One region of the Nocardia jiangsuensis genome, then DNA from elsewhere that is predicted to be linked to it. Evidence: riboswitches for the same ligand, from Rfam matches in the RefSeq annotation. Region 1 holds a riboswitch; the other holds the start of a gene.
What was found. Region 1 has a riboswitch for thiamine pyrophosphate ahead of thiC (phosphomethylpyrimidine synthase ThiC). Riboswitches for the same ligand answer to the same signal wherever they lie in the genome.
Positions count from the first base shown of each region.

Region 2: linked by a shared signal. The riboswitch ahead of ACFO0B_RS27320 (TenA family protein) and the one ahead of thiC (phosphomethylpyrimidine synthase ThiC) in region 1 are both predicted to bind thiamine pyrophosphate.

Region 1 is NZ_JBHSAX010000014.1:201,579-204,867, forward strand. It holds gene ACFO0B_RS15215 (N-acetylglutamate synthase, CG3035 family) at 1-239, shown strand, start outside; gene ACFO0B_RS15220 (exodeoxyribonuclease III) at 250-1,065, shown strand; gene ACFO0B_RS15225 (TetR/AcrR family transcriptional regulator) at 1,161-1,787, shown strand; TPP riboswitch at 1,813-1,922, shown strand; gene thiC (phosphomethylpyrimidine synthase ThiC) at 1,911-3,289, shown strand, end outside.
Region 2 is NZ_JBHSAX010000022.1:256,029-259,317, forward strand. It holds gene ACFO0B_RS27305 (hypothetical protein) at 1-90, opposite strand, end outside; gene rnhA (ribonuclease HI) at 427-885, shown strand; gene ACFO0B_RS27315 (hypothetical protein) at 1,016-1,435, shown strand; TPP riboswitch at 1,509-1,604, shown strand; gene ACFO0B_RS27320 (TenA family protein) at 1,573-2,301, shown strand; gene ACFO0B_RS27325 (ABC transporter substrate-binding protein) at 2,298-3,289, shown strand, end outside.

The sequences.
Region 1 (3,289 bases):
CCGCGCCGGACGGGCGGGTGTGGGTGGGGCTCTCCTGCGTCGCGGTCGCCACCGAGCACCGGCGGCACGGCCTCGGCGCGCTGGTCTGCGCGGAGCTGCTGCGCTGGGGTCAGGAGCGCGGGGCGGGGTACGCCTACGTCCAGGTGGCCGCGGACAACCCCGACGGGCTCGGGCTCTTCCGGGAGATGGGGTTCGTCGAGCACCACCGCTACCGGTACGCCGCCCCGCGGCACAGCTGAAGGGTCACCCGTGCGGATCGCCACCTGGAACGTCAACTCCATCCGCTCCCGGATCGACCGGGTGATCGGCTTCCTCGACCGCCACGACGTCGACGTCCTCGCCATCCAGGAGACCAAGTGCCGGGACGACCAGTTCCCCTTCGAGCGGTTCGACGAGGCCGGGTACGAGGTAGCGCACCTGGGCGTGAACCAGTGGAACGGGGTCGCGATCGCCTCCCGGGTGGGGCTCACCGACGTCGAGGCGGCCTTTCCCGGGCAGCCGGGATTCGACAGGGACGCGGGGGAGTCGCTGCTCGGGGCACCGGTGGTCGAGTCGCGGGCGCTCGGCGCGACCTGCGGCGGGATCCGGGTGTGGAGCCTGTACGTACCGAACGGGCGCGCGCTGGACGACCCGCACTACCGCTACAAACTGGAGTGGCTGGCAGCGCTGCGGCGCACCGGCGAGCAGTGGCTGACCGCCGACCCGGCGGCGAAGATCGCGCTGGTCGGCGACTGGAACATCGCGCCGACCGACGACGACGTCTGGTCCCCGGAGTACTTCGAGAACAGAACGCACACCTCGCAGCCGGAGCGGGACGCCTTCGCCGCCGTCGTCGACACCGGGTACGCCGACGTCATGCGGCCCTTCGCGCCCGGTCCCGGCGTCTACACCTACTGGGACTACACCCAGCTGCGCTTCGCCAGGAAGGAGGGCATGCGGATCGATTTCGTGCTGGCCTCCCCCGCGCTCGCCGCCGGGGTCACCGACGCGATGGTCGACCGGCAGGAGCGCAAGGGCAAGGGCGCGAGCGATCACGCGCCGGTGCTCGTGGAGTTCACCGACTGAGACGGATCAACGCTGGTAGGAGCGTTTTCCGGTAAAACCATCCATATGGTCTTGTTACGCCACGTGCCGGGTTCACGCTGCTAGGGTTACCGGCCATGGGTAGTGAGTCGGCCGTCCGGCCGCGGCAGCGGGCACAGCATCTCGGCCCGCAGCGCAGGCGGCCACAGGTGCTCGACACCGCCCTCACCCTCGCGGTCTCCGAGGGGCTCTCGGCCGTCACCATGGCCTCGATCGCGGACCGGATGCGGGTCACCCGCCCGGTCGTCTACGCCTGCTTCGCGGACCGGGTGCAGCTGATCGACGCGCTGCGCAGGCGCGAGGAGAACTACCTGATCCACGACCTGCTCGCCACGCTCCCCGGCCGCGACCTCGGCACGGACGAGACCGCGGTCGTCACCAGCTTCCGCACCCTGCTACAGCTCACCGCCGCACGCCCGGAGTCGTGGCGCTTCCTCGCCGAGACCCCGGACCCGGTGATCTCCGAGGAGTTCGGCCGGGGCAGGCGGATCGCGGTGAACCGCTGCACGGCGCTGCTGCGCGGCTCCATGCTCGGCTGGGGTACCACCGCCGCCGACCGCAAGCTGCCGGTGCTGGTCGACCAGTGGCTGGCCGCGGGCGAGGGTGCGGTGCAGACGCTGATGGCGGGGAACGCCGACTGGACACCGGAGGATCTCGGCGATTTCGTCGGAGGTCAGGTGTTCCGGATGTTGCGCGACGCGTAGCGGGTAGGGTCGGCCGCGCACAACTTCATCGTCGAAACGGGGGCTCGCACCAGCGGGCTGAGAGGACGGCTAGGGCCGTCGACCGTATGAACCTGACCGGGTAATGCCGGCGTAGGGAGTGACATCGTGACAGCTGTCGACAGCGTGACCACCGGGCCCATCGAGGGCAGCGTGAAGCATTATCTGGAAGTGGACGACCTGCGGGTTCCGGTGCGCCGGATTCCGCTCAGCAATGGTGAGCACCTCGATGTGTACGACACGTCGGGGCCGTACACCGACTCCGCCGCGGCCATCGACCTGGCGGCCGGGCTGCCCGCGCTCCGGGACACCTGGGAGCGGCCGGCGGGCGATGGCCCGCGCACTCAGCTCGCCTGGGCGCGGGCGGGGTTCGTGACCCCGGAGATGCGGTTCGTCGCCGCGCGCGAGGGCGTCGAGCCCGAACTGGTGCGTGCCGAGGTCGCCGCTGGACGTGCGGTGATTCCGGCCAACCGCAACCATCCGGAGCTGGAGCCGACGGTGATCGGCAAGAAGTTCCTGGTGAAGATCAACGCCAATATCGGCAACTCGGCGGTCTCCTCGTCCATCGCGGAGGAGGTGGAGAAGATGGTCTGGGCCACCCGCTGGGGCGCCGACACCATCATGGATCTCTCCACCGGCAGGAACATCCACGAGACCCGCGAGTGGATCCTGCGCAATTCGCCGGTCCCGGTCGGCACCGTGCCGATCTACCAGGCGCTGGAGCAGGTGAACGGCGATCCGACCCAGCTCACCTGGGAGCTGTACCGGGACACCGTGATCGAGCAGGCCGAGCAGGGCGTCGACTACATGACCGTGCACGCCGGCGTGCTGCTGCGCTACATCCCGCTCACCGCCGAGCGGGTCACCGGCATCGTCTCCCGGGGCGGCTCCATCATGGCCGCGTGGTGCCTGGCGCACCATCGGGAGTCGTTCCTGTACACGCACTTCGAGGAGCTCTGCGAGATCCTGGCGCGCTACGACGTCACCTTCTCGCTCGGCGACGGGCTGCGCCCCGGCTCGATCGCCGACGCCAACGACGCCGCGCAATTCGCCGAGCTGCGCACCCTCGGCGAGCTCACCGCGATCGCGAAATCCCATGGGGTGCAGGTGATGATCGAGGGCCCCGGCCACGTGCCGATGCACAAGATCGTGGAGAACGTGCGGCTGGAGGAGGAGCTCTGCGCGGAGGCGCCCTTCTACACCCTCGGCCCGCTCGCCACCGATATCGCGCCCGCCTACGACCACATCACCTCGGCCATCGGCGCCGCGATGATCGCCCAGGCGGGCACCGCCATGCTCTGCTACGTCACCCCCAAGGAGCACCTCGGCCTGCCGAACCGGGACGACGTCAAGGTCGGGGTGATCACCTACAAGATCGCCGCGCACAGCGCCGACCTGGCCAAGCAGCACCCGCACGCGCAGCGGCGCGACGACGCGCTCTCGCGCGCGCGCTTCGAGTTCCGCTGGCGCGACCAGTTCGCGCT
Region 2 (3,289 bases), on a different contig from region 1:
TGCGACCGGGTACGGCCGGTAGAACGGCGGCGGCGCGCCGGGCACGGTAGAGGCGTTGTACGGCTGCTGCGGGGAGTGCGGGTCCGGCACGGTCGTCTTCCTGATCGAGCCGGGAAGCGCGACCCCACCGAACCGGCAACCGGCCCGCCCCCCAGCGTAGGAGTGCAGCTTACTACACCGATCTGCCGTGAAATCGCCCGGGACACAGGGGTTCCGGTGTCGATGCGGGCACGATTGTGCAGGGGGGCGGGTTGCGGGCGTCGACCACAGCTCGGTGCGGGCGAAGACCGGTGGCACCGCGTCGAGAGCGCGGTCGTCGACGTGGCCGCCGGAGATGGTCGCGGTCCGTGGCCGGGCGGCTCGCACCCCTGACCGGCGGCAGGCAGCCGCCGGCCGGCTCGTCGGGTGAGCCAGTAGTCTCACCGCGTGGAGGTCGAGATCTACACCGACGGCGCGTGCGCCCCGAACCCCGGCCCGGGCGGCTGGGGCGCGGTGCTGCGCTACGGCGCGCACGAGCGCGAGCTCTACGGCAGCGATCCCGGCCCCACCACCAACAACCGGATGGAGCTCATGGCCCCGATCCGCGCGCTGGAGACGCTGACCAGGCGCTCGGCCGTCCGCGTCTACACCGACAGCACCTACGTCCGCAACGGCATCCTCTCCTGGATCCCGAAGTGGAAGGCGAACGGCTGGCTCACCCAGAAGCGGGAGCCGGTCAAGAACGCCGACCTGTGGCAGCGGCTCTCCGAGGCGTGCGCGGGCCACGAGGTCGCCTGGGAATGGGTGAAGGGCCACGCCGGGCACCCGGAGAACGAGCGCGCCGACAAGCTCGCCGTGCGCGGCGCCCGCGAAGCGGGCGGTGCGGCCCGCCAGCCGGGCGGGTAGCGCTACCGACCCGGGCCATGGCGGCACCGTGACCGATCCGCACTGTTCCGGGAGGGAACGCCGGCGGCCATCTCGAGGGACAATACGGGCGTGAGTGACATGATCAGCCCTCAGCTCGACCCCTAGCGGCATGTCGGACGACGAAGCGCCGGGCGGCGGCGGCAAGCGCAGCATGCGCGACCAGTTGCGCCGCAAGCTCGACGGCATCAAGCCCGCCCGCGACGACGACGGCTCATCGAACGTCGTCCGGCTTCCGCGCCGCCCCCGGCGCGTACCCGACGAACCCGGTGGCCAGCACCCCAGACCGTGGCGCCCGGAGAACAGCCGCGCCGGCGACCCGCCCCCCACCCGCCCGGTCACCCGCTCGGAGCTGCAGGCCGAGACCGGCGCCTGGCCGCCCCCGCCGCCCGCCCCTGAGCCGGGCGAGGCCGGGCGGGACGCGCAGATCGTGGAGTTCGGCGCCCGCCAGCGCAGGCGCCCGAACGCGCCGCGCATCGCCCGGCCGCGCCGGATCGAGAAGCGCGACGGCGACCTGCCCCCGGCGGAGTGAGCCGGGCACCGAGGAACCGCTGGTCGCGAAGGAGCCCTCCCACCGGGGGATCCTTCGCTGCTAAGGTCGGAAACCGTACGACACGGGGTGCTTCGCGCGAGCGGGGCTGAGATGAGACCCGAGAACCTGTTCAGGTAATGCTGACGAAGGGATGTCCTGGTTTGCGCACGCGACCATCCGAGACCGCACGCTTCACCGACCACCTGTGGGATCGGACGAAAGAACTGCGCGGCGCCATCGACGAGCTCGAATTCCTGCGCCGCCTCGGCGACGGCACGCTGCCGCTCGAGGTCTTCCGCACCTACGTGGAGCAGGATTCGCTGTATCTGGCCGGCTACTCGAAGACGCTGTCCCTGCTGGCGGCGAAATCGCCCGATCCGGAGACCGCGCGGTTCTGGGCGCAGTCCGCCGGGTCGGCGGTGGCGGTGGAGACCGCGCTGCACCAGGATCTGCTCACCGGCGGGCGCATCCCGGAGCGGACGGACGAGCCGGAGCACTCGACGGCCTGCCTGGCCTACGTCTCCTACCTGATCGCCACCGCCGCCACCGAGTCCTACGCCGTCGGCGCGGCGGCGGCACTGCCGTGCTTCTGGATCTATGCCGAGGTGGGCCGCGACCTGGCCGCGACGGCGGCCGAGGTGCTCGCCGCCGACCCCGAGCACCCGTACGCGCAGTGGGTCTCCACCTACGGTGCGGCGGAGTTCCAGGAGTCCGCCGCCACGGCCCGATCACTGGTCGACGCGGCCGCCGCGACCGCGGGCGCGAAAGACCTGGCGGCGATGGAGACGGCATTCGTCATCGCCACCCGCTACGAACTGATGTTCTGGGACACCGCCCTGCACCCGCAGCCCTGGCCCGCCGGATGAGCGGCCGCCTGCGCCGCGCCCTCGCCTGCGCCGTCGCCGCCGTGGCGGCGCTGTCCGCGCTCACCGCCTGCTCGAGCGCCGACCAGGGGCAGACCATCCGATTCGCCCTGGACTGGACACCGAACACCAACCACACCGGGCTGTACGTCGCGCTGCAGCGCGGCTACTTCGCCGACGCCGGGCTCGACGTCGAGGTGCTGCCGTACACCAACACCGCCGTCGGCACCGTCGTCGACGCCGGGAACGCCGAGTTCGGGATCAGCACCCAGGGGCAGTCGACCTTCGCGCGGGCGTCCGGCGCGCACACCGTCTCGGTCCTCGCGCCGCTGCGGCACTGGGCGACGGGGATCGGGGTGCGGGCCGATCGCGCCGACATCACCGGCCCGCGCGATCTCGACGGCAAGACCTACGCCGGATTCGGCGAACCCGGCGAGATCGAGATCCTGCAGCAGGTGATCCGCAACGACGGCGGCACCGGCGACTTCACCGCGGTCACCCTCGGCACCTCGGCCTACGAGGCCGTCTACTCCGGGCAGGCCGACTTCACCGTCTCCTACCTGGCCTGGGAGGGGATCGAGGCCGAACACCACGGCACCCCGATGAAGTACCTCCGGTACACCGATTTCGGCTTCCCCGACTCCTACGCCATCCTGATCGACGGCAACGAGGACTGGCTGACGGCGAACCCGGAGCGCGCGGCGAAGTTCGTGCAGGCGCTGCAGCGCGGATACCAGGCCGCCGCCGACGACCCGGATGCCGCCGCCCGCGACCTCATCGCCGCCAACCCCGGTGCCTTCAACGACGAGAGCCTGGTCTTCGAGAGCCAGCGGATGCTCGCGAGCCAGTTCATGAAGGGCGCCGACGGCCGGGTGGGCCCGCAGGCGCTCGACCAGTGGGCCGCGAACTCCGGCTTCCTCTACCGGAAGGGGCTGCTCGCCGGCCCCGACGGCAAGCCGCTGATCGAGGAGCCCGACTGGTCGCGGTACTT